Regions from separate parts of the Alloactinosynnema sp. L-07 genome, predicted to be linked through region 2. Evidence: riboswitches for the same ligand, from Rfam matches in the RefSeq annotation. Region 2 holds a riboswitch; the other holds the start of a gene.
The links. Region 2 has a riboswitch for thiamine pyrophosphate ahead of thiO (glycine oxidase ThiO). Riboswitches for the same ligand answer to the same signal wherever they lie in the genome.
Positions count from the first base shown of each region.

Region 1: linked by a shared signal. The riboswitch ahead of BN1701_RS30910 (thiamine ABC transporter substrate binding subunit) and the one ahead of thiO (glycine oxidase ThiO) in region 2 are both predicted to bind thiamine pyrophosphate.

Region 1 is NZ_LN850107.1:6,752,517-6,758,795, forward strand. It holds gene BN1701_RS30895 (alkaline phosphatase PhoX) at 1-849, shown strand, start outside; gene BN1701_RS30900 (tyrosinase family oxidase copper chaperone) at 899-1,246, opposite strand; gene BN1701_RS30905 (4a-hydroxytetrahydrobiopterin dehydratase) at 1,326-1,634, opposite strand; TPP riboswitch at 1,669-1,777, shown strand; gene BN1701_RS30910 (thiamine ABC transporter substrate binding subunit) at 1,801-2,832, shown strand; gene BN1701_RS30915 (ABC transporter permease) at 2,901-4,514, shown strand; gene BN1701_RS30920 (ABC transporter ATP-binding protein) at 4,511-5,518, shown strand; gene BN1701_RS30925 (ABC transporter permease) at 5,502-6,279, opposite strand, start outside.
Region 2 is NZ_LN850107.1:6,360,793-6,367,071, forward strand. It holds gene BN1701_RS29040 (threonine/serine dehydratase) at 1-850, opposite strand, end outside; gene BN1701_RS36125 (hypothetical protein) at 1,233-1,622, opposite strand; gene thiE (thiamine phosphate synthase) at 2,105-2,743, opposite strand; TPP riboswitch at 2,773-2,881, shown strand; gene thiO (glycine oxidase ThiO) at 2,874-3,971, shown strand; gene thiS (sulfur carrier protein ThiS) at 4,147-4,347, shown strand; gene BN1701_RS29060 (thiazole synthase) at 4,349-5,104, shown strand; gene BN1701_RS29065 (MarR family winged helix-turn-helix transcriptional regulator) at 5,134-5,583, shown strand; gene thiD (bifunctional hydroxymethylpyrimidine kinase/phosphomethylpyrimidine kinase) at 5,609-6,279, opposite strand, start outside.

The sequences.
Region 1 (6,279 bases), 390 kb from region 2:
GTCGGCGCGGTCAAGTTCAACTCCAGCGGCACGATCACCGGCGCCTACCGCACGCTGTCGAACACCAACGTCAACTGCGCGGGCGGCGCGACGCCGTGGAACACGTGGCTGTCGTGTGAGGAGGTGTCGCTCGGGCGGGTCTACGAGACCGACCCGTGGGGTGTCAACCCGGCCGTGTCGCGCCCGGCCATGGGTCGGTTCAAGCACGAGGCCTGCGCGGCCGACGCCGACCACGGCTACATCTACATGACCGAGGACACCAGCGACGGCTGTTTCTACCGGTTCCGGCCGACCACCTGGGGCAACCTGACCAGCGGCACCCTGGAGGTCATGAAGGGCACCAACTCCCAGACCAGCGGCTCGGTCACCTGGGGCGTCGTGCCTGACCCCGACGGCAGCCCCACCGCCACCCGCAACCAGGTCTCCGGCGCCAAGCGGTTCAACGGCGGCGAGGGCTGCGTGTACGCGGCTGGGACCTGCTGGTTCACCACCAAGGGCGACAACCGGGTGTGGGCGTACGACGCGAACACCTCGACCATCGAACTGGCCTACGACGACTCGCTCGTGGTCGGCGGCGGCGCTCCGCTGACCGGTGTCGACAACATCACCCGGGCGGGCAGCGGTGACCTGTACGTCGCCGAGGACGGCGGCAACCTGGAGATCTGCCTCATCACGCCGGACGACATCGTCGCGGTGTTCCTGCGGGTGACCGGGCAGTCCAGCTCGGAGATCACCGGCCCGGCGTTCACCCCGAACGGTCAGCGCCTGTACTTCTCGTCGCAGCGTGGCACGTCGGGCAGCAGCAGCGGCGGCATCACCTATGAGGTCACCGGTCCGTTCCGGAGCTGAGTGAACCAGGCGCGGCGCCCGTCCGGACGGGCGCCGCGCCTGACTCGGATTACGGCCTGAACGGCGCCAGTTCGCCGTCCGGTCCCAGCGTGTCCACCGCGTTCCGCGCGGTGTCCTTCAGGGTGGGCGTGACGTCGTAGGCGTTGATGACACTGAGGTAGCCCATGTCGCCTTCGAGCTTGTCGACGCCGAGCTCGCGCCCGTTGATGAAGACGGTGTAGCGGACCCAGCCCGGCTCGGACTGGCAGCGGTCGATGATGTGGATCGTCTTGCCCTCGTACCGCTCGGCGAAGAACGACGGCGTGCAGGTGGCCGTCTGGGGTGCGGCCATGGCGGCCGCCGGGGTGAGCGCGCAAGCCGCAACGGCCAGCGCGGCACCCGCGAGGAGAGTGCGCATGGTGTGCCTTTCAGGTGAGTCGCAGGGAAGGTGATCACCTGATTCCATATGTACCAGACGGTCGGCGCCCGCGCCCGCGTCAGCGTCCGTCCGGCCCCCGCACCGTGTCGACCACGCCGTCGATCTCCTCGGCCATGGTCACGTCCAAGGCGGTGACGCCGCCCGCGGAGTGGGTGCTGCACCGGAAGGTCAGGGTGCGCCACCGGATGTCGATGTCGGGGTGGTGGTTGTCGTTCTCCGCGATCTCGGCGATCCGGTTGACGACCTGGATGGCCTGCGGGAACCCGTCGAACTCGACGACCCGCACCAGGGCGCCGTCCTTGAGCTTCCAGTCCGGCAGCGTGCCGAGCGCGACGCCGATGTCCTTGTCACTGAGCAGTTCAGGCATGACCCCAATACTGGCCGCTCGGCCAGGCGTACGCTCGTCACGCCACGGGAGTCCGCCTAGGCGGGCTGAGAGGAGGGGCGTGCCCTCGACCGTCCGCACCTGATCCGGGTCATGCCGGCGCAGGAAGGTCCTCGTGGTGCGTCCACGCCCCGAGGAGGAACGATCCATGCGCAAGTTCGTCGCCATCGCGGCCGCGGTTCTCATGACCGCGAGCTGTTCGTTGTTCGGCTCTGAGGAGTCGGGCGGTGACGGCAAGGTCGTCCTGGTCACCCACGACTCGTTCGAGTTCGACCAGGCCGTGTTCGACAAGTTCAAGACCGACACCGGCATCACCATCGAGGTGCGCAAGAGCGGCGACGCCGGCGCGCTGACCAACCAGCTGGTGCTCACCAAGTCCAGCCCGCTCGGCGACATCGCCTTCGGGGTGGACAACACCTTCGCCTCCCGCGCGCTCACCGAGGGTGTCTTCGCCGAGTACCGCAGCCCCGAGGCCGACAAGGGTCCGCAGCGGTTCGCCATCGACGACACCGGCAGGCTGACCGCGGTCGACACCGGCGACGTGTGCGTCAACGTCGACCCGGCCGGGCTCACCGCGCGCGGGCTTACCGCGCCCGCCACGTTCGAGGACCTTGCCGACCCCAAGTTCAAGGACCTGCTGGTCGTGGAGGATCCGGCGACCAGTTCGCCGGGGCTGGCGTTCCTGCTGGCCACCGTGGCGCAGTACGGCCAGAAGGACTGGGTCGGCTACTGGAACCGGCTCAAGGCCAACGGCGTGAAGGTCGTGGCGGGCTGGGAGGAGGCCTACACCCAGGAGTTCTCCGGCTCGTCCGGCAAGGGCCCGCGGCCGCTGGTGGTCTCGTACGCGTCGTCGCCGTCGGCTGAGGTCGACGAGGCGGGCAAACCGCGCACGGCGGCGCTGCTGGACACCTGCTTCCGCCAGGTCGAGTACGCGGGCGTGCTGGCCGGGGCGAAGAACACCGACGGCGCGCGCAAGGTGCTCGACCTGCTGCTCTCGGAGTCCTTCCAGGCCAAGGTGCCCGAGAAGATGTATGTCTACCCGGCCCGCGACGGCGTGGCGCTGCCCGCGGCGTGGGCGGCCGCGCCCGCGCCGCAGAGCCCGGCGACGATGGCCGCCGCCGACATCCAGGCGAACCGGGAGCGGTGGATCGAGCAGTGGCGCACGGCCGTCCGGGGCTGAGTCCGCGGTCGACCCGGCGGCGGGCACCAGCCCGCCGCCAGTCGCGGGAGGCGACCGGACCCCGCGGCATCGGCGCGGCCGCCCGCCGTCCACCCCAGGGCACGGGAGCGCTGCTCGCGGCGTTGGTGCCGTTGGGGTTCCTGGCGGTCTTCTTCCTGTGGCCGGTGGCCGCGATCGTCCAGCGGGGTCTGTCCTCCGGCGGTGTCGGCCGGGTTCTGGCCGCGGCCGACACCTGGTCGCTGGTGCTGTTCACCCTGGCCCAGGCCGCGGCGTCGACGCTGGTCGCGGTCATCGCCGCGCTGCCGGTGGCATTCCTGCTTGCCCGCTGCGCGCTGCCGGGGATGGCGGTGGTCCGCGCGGTGATCCTGGTGCCGTTCGTGCTGCCGACAGTGGTGGTGGGATTGGCTTTCCGGTCGCTGCTGCCAGACGGCGGCGTGCTCGCGATCGTGCTGGCGAACGCCTTCTTCAACGTCGCCGTCGTCGCCCGCACCGTGTCGGGCCTTTGGGCGCACCTCGACCGCCGGGCCGAGGACGCGGCCCGGTCGCTGGGCGCCTCGCCGCTGCGGGCGTTCGTCTCGGTGACCCTGCCCGCGCTGCGGCCTGCGATCGGCTCGTCGGCGGCGGTGGTCTTTCTCTTCTGTGCCACCAGTTTCGGTGTCGTCCTGCTGCTGGGTGGGGCCCGCTACCGAACGCTGGAGACCGAGATCTACCTGCGCACGGTCGAATTGCTCGATCTGTCCGGTGCGGCGGCGCTGTCGCTGATCCAGGTGACCGCCGTGGTCGCGGTGCTGGTCCTCGCGGCCGTGGCGCGGCGGCGCCGGGAGACGGCGATGACGCTACGCCCGCGAACCGAGACCGCCCGTCGGCCACGGGGCCGTGAGTGGGGGGTGGTCGCGGGCGCCTACGCGGTGGTGGCGGCCCTGCTGGTTCCCATTCTCGCGTTGGTCCTGCGCTCAGTGTCCACTGAGGATGGTTGGGGCTTGGACGGATACCGCGCGTTGTCCGGCACCGGGTTCCGCGGTTCTCTGCAGGTCTCCGGCATCGATGCCGCTGTGAATTCGCTGAGCGCCGCGTTCGACGCCACACTGCTGGCGCTGGGACTTGGCGTCACCGCGGCGGTCGTGCTCGTGTCGCTGAGCCGCGGCCGGGCGCGGCCCGCGGTGGTCGACACGCTCGACACCGCGCTGATGGTGCCGCTGGGCGTGTCGGCGGTGACCGTCGGGTTCGGCTACCTGATCACCCTTGACGCCCTGCCCGGCGATCTGCGCACGTCATCCGCGCTGGTGCCGCTGGCCCAGGCGCTTGTGGTGACACCGCTGGTGATCCGCATGCTGCTCCCGGTGCTGCGCTCGATCGACCAGCGGCTGCGGCAGGCCGCCGCGTCGCTCGGCGCGAGCCCGTGGCGGGTCTGGCGTGAGATCGACATCCCGCTCGCGGGCCGGTCCCTGCTCGCGGCGGCGGCGTTCGGCTTCGTGGTCGCCCTTGGCGAGTTCGGCGCGACGAGTTTCCTGGCCCGCCCCGACACCGCGACACTGCCGGTGGTGATCGGGCGCCTGATCTCGCGTCCAGGGGAGTTGAACAACCAGATGGCCTACGCGGCGTGCACGCTGCTGATGGTGGTGACCGTCGCGGCGGTGCTGCTGGTCGAACGCCTGCGGGTCCAGTCGGTGGGGGAATTCTGATGCTGCGGGTCGAGGGTGTGGACGTCCACTATGGAGCACTGCTCGCGGTGTCCGATGTGGACATCGAGGTGGACGACGGTGAAGTGGTCGCGCTGTTGGGGCCCTCAGGCTGCGGCAAGTCCACGTTGCTGCGGGCCATCGCCGGGCTGGAGCCGATGTCGTTCGGCAAGGTCACCTGGGACGACGCGGACCTGGCAGGCGTCCCGGTGCACCGGCGCGGCTTCGGCCTGGTCTTCCAGGACGGCCAGCTGTTCCCGCACCGCGACGTGGCCGCCAACGTCGCCTTCGGCCTGCGCATGCGGGGTGATCACGAGCCGGGCCGAGTCGCCGAGCTGCTGGAACTGGTCGGCCTGGCAGGCTGCGAACGGCGGCGGGTGACCGAGTTGTCCGGCGGCGAGCAGCAGCGGGTCGCGCTGGCCAGGGCGCTGGCCCCGCGGCCCCGGCTGCTGCTGCTCGATGAGCCGCTGTCGGCGCTGGACCGCGTACTGCGCGAGCAATTGGCCATGGATCTGGCCCGAGTGCTGCGGATCGAGGGGAGTACCGCGATCGTCGTCACCCACGACCACGACGAGGCGTTCACCCTCGCCGACCGGGTCGCGGTCATGCGCGCGGGCCGGATCGTCCAAACAGGACGGCCGGATCAGGTGTGGCGTGAGCCCGCCGACGAGGAGACCGCGAGGTTCCTCGGCTGCGAGCTGGTCGTCGATGGCGAGGTCGACGCGGGGGTCCTGACCTGCGGGTTCGGCATCGCGGCCGTGCCGTGGGCACCCGAGGGGCCCGCCCGCGTCGGGCTGCGGCCCTCGGCGCTGCGGGTGGGGGAGGGGCCGACCGAGGGCACCGTCGCGGCCCGCGTGCACCGCCGCGACCATGTGCGCCTCCTGGTCGATACCCCGGCCCGCCAGGTGAACGCCGTCGCCGGAATCGCGGACGCGCCGGACGTGGGGGACACGGTCCGGCTTGTCCTCGACCCCGACGGGATCGCCGTGCTCAGCCGTCGCGGCTGAGCATCCGCGACAGCGCCAGGGAGTAGCCGATCACGATATAGCAGCCCGCCCGCAGCACGCCCTCCAACAGGGTGCCGGTGGGCAGCGGGTCGCGGATGACCTCCGGGATGCTCTCCCAGCTCGTGGTCATCAGGACCGGGTCGAGCCAGTCCAGCGCCGGGATCGCGCTGAGCACACCCGACAGGATGACCACGCCGAGGGACACCACGACGACGATCAGCGGGTGCTCGGTCCACGCCGACACGGCCAGCGCGATCGCGGCCAGCGCCCAGACCTGCACCGTCACCAGCAGCACGGTCAGCAGGATCCGGCCGAGGGCGTCGATGACGGGCAGGGAAGTGCCCGACATGGTCAGCATGCCGTCGCCGCCGAGCAGGATCACGCCCGCGATCGTGCCTGTGACCGCCATCAGCAGGACTACCAGGAGCGAGACGGTGGCCACGCCGAACGCCTTGACGGCGAGTACGCGCGTCCTGCTTACCGGGGCGAGCAGTAGTGATCGGAGTGTCCCGCTGGCCGTTTCGCCTGCGAGGGCGTCGGCGGCGAGCATGGCGCCGGTCAGGGGGAGGAGCATGTTGAGGGCGAGGATGAGGGCGAAGACGGGGAGCAGTAGGCCGTTGCCGTCGACGAGCGCGGCGATGCCGTCGCCTACTGGGTCGCCGCTTTCTCCGTCTGCGGCGATGGCTATGCCGATGCCTGCGATGACGGGGACTAGGGCCAGTAGGCCGATCATGATCAGGGTGCGGGGTCGGCGCAGGATC
Region 2 (6,279 bases):
CCGCGGTCGCCACGGCACCGCTGGGCTCGGCGACCAGGTTCGACTTGTGCGCGAGATCGGCGACGGTCGCGCGGATCTCGTCCTCGGACACCGTGACGATCCCGTCCACGAACGCCTGCTGGTGGGCGAAGGTCAGCGGCGAGGGCTGCGAGCGCAGGCCGTCGGCGATGGTCCGGTTGCGGTCGGCCACCGACCACGACACCAGCTCACCGGCCTTGAGGCTGGCCGCCGTGTCGGCCGCCAGCTCCGGCTCGACCGCCCACACCTGGGCGCCGGGTCGCAGTGCCTTGATCGCCGCGGCGACGCCGGAGATCAGCCCGCCGCCGCTGACCGGCACGAGCACCAGGTCGACCTCGGGGAGGTCCTCGATGATCTCCAGGCCGATCGTGCCCTGACCAGCGATCACGTCGAGGTGGTCGAACGGCGGGATCAGGGTGGCGCCCTTCGCCACGACGATGGCGTCGGCGACGATCTCGCGTTGCCCGACCCCGCTGAGCACGACCTCGGCGCCGTGCGAGCGGGTCGCGTCGATCTTGACCTGCGGGGTGTCCTCGGGGACCACGATCCACGCCGGGGTGCCGAACACCTTGGCCGCGTACGCGACGGCCTGGGCGTGGTTGCCGCTGGAGTAGGCCACGACGCCACGAGCGCGCTGCTCGTCGGTCAGCCGGGACAGCGCGTTGTAGGCGCCGCGGATCTTGAACGCGCCGACGGGCTGCAAGTTCTCGGGCTTGAGCCACAGCGGTCGATCGGGGTCGGACCAGAGGCAGGTCAGCAGGGGCGTGCGGGTGGCACCACCGGCGATGCGGCCCGCGGCCGCGCGGATGTCGTCCAGAGTCACGAGGTTCACGGCACCAGTCTGCCGATACACCACCTGAACGGGAATGAGGTTCCTCAGTTGCACCGTCAACGCCCGGACCTGCGGCTGGGACGTCCAGCGCCTGGGGTTCGGAACCGTTCGCCGAGGACCTCGAGCGCGACGCGTTCGCAGTTCTCCGTAGGCGATCGCGGCCGCAATTCTGCGATCCGCCCTGGTGAATGCCTCCGTCATCAAGGCTGAGCTCGAGCAGAACTGACCGACCCGAAACGCTTGTGTGCACGTCCACATGTGGACGTGCACACAAGAAACAGCTTTGACAGCTCTGTCAGGATTGCTCTGTCCACCTCGATATGCCACAGGCCAGGCGAATGGGGGCCTGTCCGTAGGTCCCCATTCGCTCATCCATTGAGTATCAGCAGCACTTGGTGGCCGGGCCGAGTGCGTTGTAGACAGTTCGTCCATTGACGCTGATCTGCACTCGGGTTCTGAACTCAAGGGAAGAGGATCGACCCTGGATCTTGACGGATGGTCGGGTGTAGTGTCCATTCGCGCATCCAGCAGTAGCCCAGCCGGTGTATTCCACCAGCCGTTGGTACTGGTACACGTCGACCCTGCTCCTCGACACGCAGGTGCCGGAGTATGGCGCGGCCGCGTTGATGTAATAGTCCGGGTACATATGAACGCCGTCGTCCCCACTGCATACACCGATGTGCCAATTGTTCTGCGTGATGTCGTTGCACCCCCCGCCGCTCGCCTGCGCCGGGTTTGCCATCACCACCGAGGAAACGATAGTGGCGAGCATGACAGCCGCACGTGTGACGGACCTTCGCAAGTTCATTCGGATCCCCCATGGATGAGTTTACTTTGCGCAGCCAACGGTAGCGACAACCCATGGCCAGTTCAAGATTGTCATGTGAGTTTGAGCCGGATTTGCTGCAAGCGGGGGAATGGCAGGTTCGTGGGTGCGGGCAGGACCTGGATGGTGCGGGTGGTGATTCGGCTGTGGTCGCGGTCGACCTGCCCGGGCGATGACCGGTGTTTGCGCCAATGGCAATGCGTCGAGCGCGGCCAAGGGCCGCGGATGTCGTCCAGAGTCACGAGGTTCACGGCACCCAGTCTGCCGATACACCACCTGAACGGGAATGTGAATATCTTGCGGGCCCGTGCGTCCAGATGGGCCTATCACGGTGCGCAGTCGCGTCATACCGTCGGGTTATCGCCCCCCGAGCGACACGTGAGGGCACAGTGGGCGAGCCGTAACCCTGCGCGGCTCGCCCACGCCGGTCAGTGGCCGAGCGCGGTGACCAGCGCCTTCGCCGCGGCCTCCGGGTCGGCGGCCTCCGTGATCGCCCGCACGACGACGATCCGCGTCGCGCCCGCCGCCAGCACCTCCGGCACCCGCGCCAGATCGATCCCACCGATGGCGAACCAAGGCCGTTCCGACCTGGTCGCGCGGACGAGGTCGAGTCCGGGGGCGGGCCTGCCGGGCTTGGTGGGGGTCGGCCAGCACGGGCCGGTGCAGAAGTAGTCGACACCCGGCTCGCGCGCGGCGGCGTCGGCTTGGGCGAAGTCGTGGGTGGAGCGGCCGATCACGATGTCCTCGCCCAGAATCCGGCGGGCCTGGGAGACGGGGAGATCGTCCTGCCCTAGGTGAAGCACGTCCGCCCCGGCGGCCAGCGCGATGTCGGCCCGGTCGTTGACGGATAGCAGCGCGCCCCGGGCCGCACAGACCTCGGCCAGCGTCGCCAACGCCCTGAGTTCGGGGCCTGCCTCCAGGCTCTTGGCCCGCAGCTGCACGATGTCGACCCCACCCGCGAGCGCCGCGTCGGCGAACTCGGCGAGGTCGGGCCGGATGTCCGTGCACAGGTAGAGGCGCGCGGTATGGAGCTTGGCGCGGATCTGGTCACCGTTGAGTCCTGGCATGGAACCGCACGGTAGTGCGCTACGGTGGAACCTGGTCGCACGGGAGTCCGAGAAACGGGCTGAGAGGGAGCTGGGATCGCTCCGACCGTCGAACCTGATCCGGGTCATGCCGGCGCAGGGAGCGTGGTGTGTGGTGAATGACGTCAAGCGCGTCGCCGTCGTGGGCGGTGGCGTGATCGGGCTGTCCGTGGCGTGGGCGCTGGCTGAGGCCGGGTTCCGCGTCGTCTTGGTCGATCCCGACCCAGGTCACGGTGCTTCGTGGGTGGCGGGCGGAATGCTCGCCCCGGTCACCGAGTCGTGGCCGGGTGAGGACGATGTGCTCGCGCTGGGGGCCGCGTCGCTGGATCTGTGGCCCGCGTTTGCGGAGCGGTTGCGGCAGCGAGGTGGCGATCCTGGGCTAAGCACGCACGGAACTCTGGCGCTGGCGCTTGACTCCGCCGATGTCGGCACGCTGAATGTCCTCGCCGACTATCTGCGCGGCCAGGGGCGTGCCGTCGAGCGGCTGACCGGGCGCGAACTGCGGGCGCTGGAGCCCGCGCTGGGGCCTCGGGTCCGAAGTGGACTGAATGTGCCGGGGGATCTGGCCGTGGACAACCGAAGCCTGCTGATCGCGCTCCGGTCCGCCTGCGAATCGGCGGGGGTGGAGTTCTTCCCGGCGGCGGCGACCGGAGTCCGGCCGGGCGCGGTCGACCTCGGCAGCTCCACTGTGGACTGTGAGGTGGCGGTCATCGCGGCCGGGGCGTGGAGCCGGACGCTGCACCCCGCGCTGGAGTCGGTGACCAGGCCGGTCAAGGGGGAGATCCTGCGGCTGCGGGCCCGGCCGGGCGCGCTGCCGGTCCCGGTGCGGACGATCCGTGCGCACGTCGAGTCGCGGCCGGTCTACCTGGTGCCCAGGGCCGACGGCGAACTCGTTCTCGGCGCGACCCAGTACGAGGCGGGCTACGACACCGAGGTCACCGTCGGCGGCGTGCGGGACCTGCTGGCCGACGCCGAGCAGGTGCTGCCGGGCATCGCCGAGTACGCGCTGACCGAGTGCGCCGCCGGGCTGCGGGCGGGCAGCCGGGACAACCTGCCGCTGGTCGGCTGGCTCGAACCCGGGGTGCTCGCCGCCACCGGCCACCACCGCAACGGGCTCCTGCTCGCGCCCGGCACCGCGGCCTCGGTCGTGGCCATGCTGCGCGACGGCGCCGCCCCAGAACCGGCCGCGGACCCCGCCCGGTTCCGCTAGTGTCCTGCGCCGGAATCCGACATCTATCTCGGCGGCCCAGCTTCCCGCTGGCCGCACGGACGAAAGGCCCACGGACACCCAGTACGAGGACCTTCCGTCCGCACACCCAGCGGAAACCTGGACCACCGATATAGACGCCGGATTCCGGCGCAGAACACTAGTTGGAAAGGACGCGATGAGGATCGAGGTCAACGGCGAGCCCCGCGAGGTCGCCGACGGAACGACGGTCGCCGACGTGCTCGCCGCGCTCGGCCTGCCCGCCAACGGGATCGCGGTCGCCGTCGACGGCGAGGTCGTGCCCCGTGCCGACCACGCGCGGACCACGGTGACCGACGGGGCCGCCGTCGAGATCCTGACCGCTGTGCAGGGAGGCTGACATGGACGACCCCTTCGTCATCGCCGACCGGGAGTACTCCTCCCGCCTGATCACCGGCACCGGCGGCGCCGCCAACCTGGCCGTACTCGAACGCGCCCTGGTCGCCTCCGGGACCGAGTTGACCACGGTGTCGCTGCGCCGGGTCGACGCGGCCGGTGGGTCCGGGGTGCTGGAAGTCCTGCGGCGGCTGAAGATCGACCCGCTGCCGAACACCGCGGGCTGCCGCACCGCCGCCGAGGCGGTACTGACGGCGCGGCTCGCTCGGGAGGCGCTCAGCACGAACTGGATCAAGCTGGAAGTCGTCGCCGACGACAAGACCCTGCTCCCCGACCCGATCGAGTTGCTCGACGCCGCCGCCACCCTGGTCGACGACGGTTTCGTGGTGTTGCCCTACACCAACGACGACCCGGTGCTGGCGCTGCGGCTGGAGGAGGCGGGCTGCGCGGCGGTCATGCCCCTTGGCTCGCCGATCGGCACCGGCCTGGGCATCCGCAACCCGCACAACATCGAACTGATCGTCGCCCGCGCGGGCGTCCCCGTGATCCTCGACGCGGGCATCGGCACCGCCTCCGACGCCGCGCTGGCCATGGAACTGGGCTGCTCAGCGGTGCTGCTGGCCACCGCCGTCACCCGCGCCGCCGACCCCGAGAAGATGGCCACCGCGATGCGCTCGGCGGTGGTCGCGGGCAGACTCGCCAGGCAGGCAGGCCGCATACCGCAGCGGTTCTGGGCCCAGGCATCCAGCCCTCCGCGATGAAGCCTTGGTGGCGCGCGGCACAATGAGGTATGACGACTTCGGAGGGCGACCCCGCCACCGGCGACATCCCGGCCCGCCTCTACCTGGCGATCGGCAGACTGTCCCGGTCGCTACGCCGCTCCGGCAGCCCCGGCCTCGGCCACGGCTCGATCTCCGCACTGTCCACATTGGTCAACTGCGGCGAACTACGATTAGGTGACCTGGCAGGCAAGGAGGGCGTCGCCGCCCCGACCATGTCACGCATCGTGGCAAGCCTGGTAGAGACCGGCCTGGCCCTGCGCGAACCCGACCCCGCCGACCGCCGAGCCTGGCTGGTACGGGCGACCGAGGAAGGCGAACGGGTAGTTTCCGGCGTCCGCTCGACACGTGTGCACGAACTAGGACGCAGATTGGAACGACTCTCAGCAGAGGACCACAAGCGCCTAATCAACGCGATCCCGGTCCTAGAGGCACTGCTAGCAGAGGAACAGAAGAGCTAAGTAAAAAAAGAGGCACCCGCCCGGCTCAGGGCGCAAAGAACGACCCCGCATCGGGAAGCCGCCACAGCGGAGAGACCGGTCCGACTCCCGAGCCCAGGGGATATGCGGCGCGCACGCTCCGAGTAATGAAGTCCTTACCGAGCCGCACAGCACTCACCACGTCATTCCCCTTAGCCAACGCCGCCGTAATACTCGAAGCAAGCGTGTCACCACTGCCATGGGTATCGGTGACGTCATACCGAGGCCCGACCAACTCGATGAATTCGGAGCCGTCGTAGAGCAAGTCCAGGCACTCCGCGTCATCGCGCATATGCCCGCCCTTGACCAGGACCCACAGGGGCCCGAGGTCGAACAGCGCCTTCGCCGCATCACGCTGCTGAGAACGCGTCCGCACGTCAATACCAGTGATCAACCGAACCTCATCAAGATTCGGCGTCACCAACGTCGCCCGCGGAAACAACAGAGTGCGGATCGCATCGAGAGCTTCGGCGGCCAGCAACGGATCCCCGTGCATCGAAGCCGCCACCGGATCCACCACCAGCGGAATCGTCTGTCCGATATGGACCCTGTCACAGGCCCCAGCCACCGCGGCGATAATCGCCGCGGTGGCCAGCATCCCAGTCTTGGCCGCCTGAACGCCGATATCGGTCGCGACCGCCTCGATCTGCGCGGCCACCACCTCCGGCGGCACCGTGT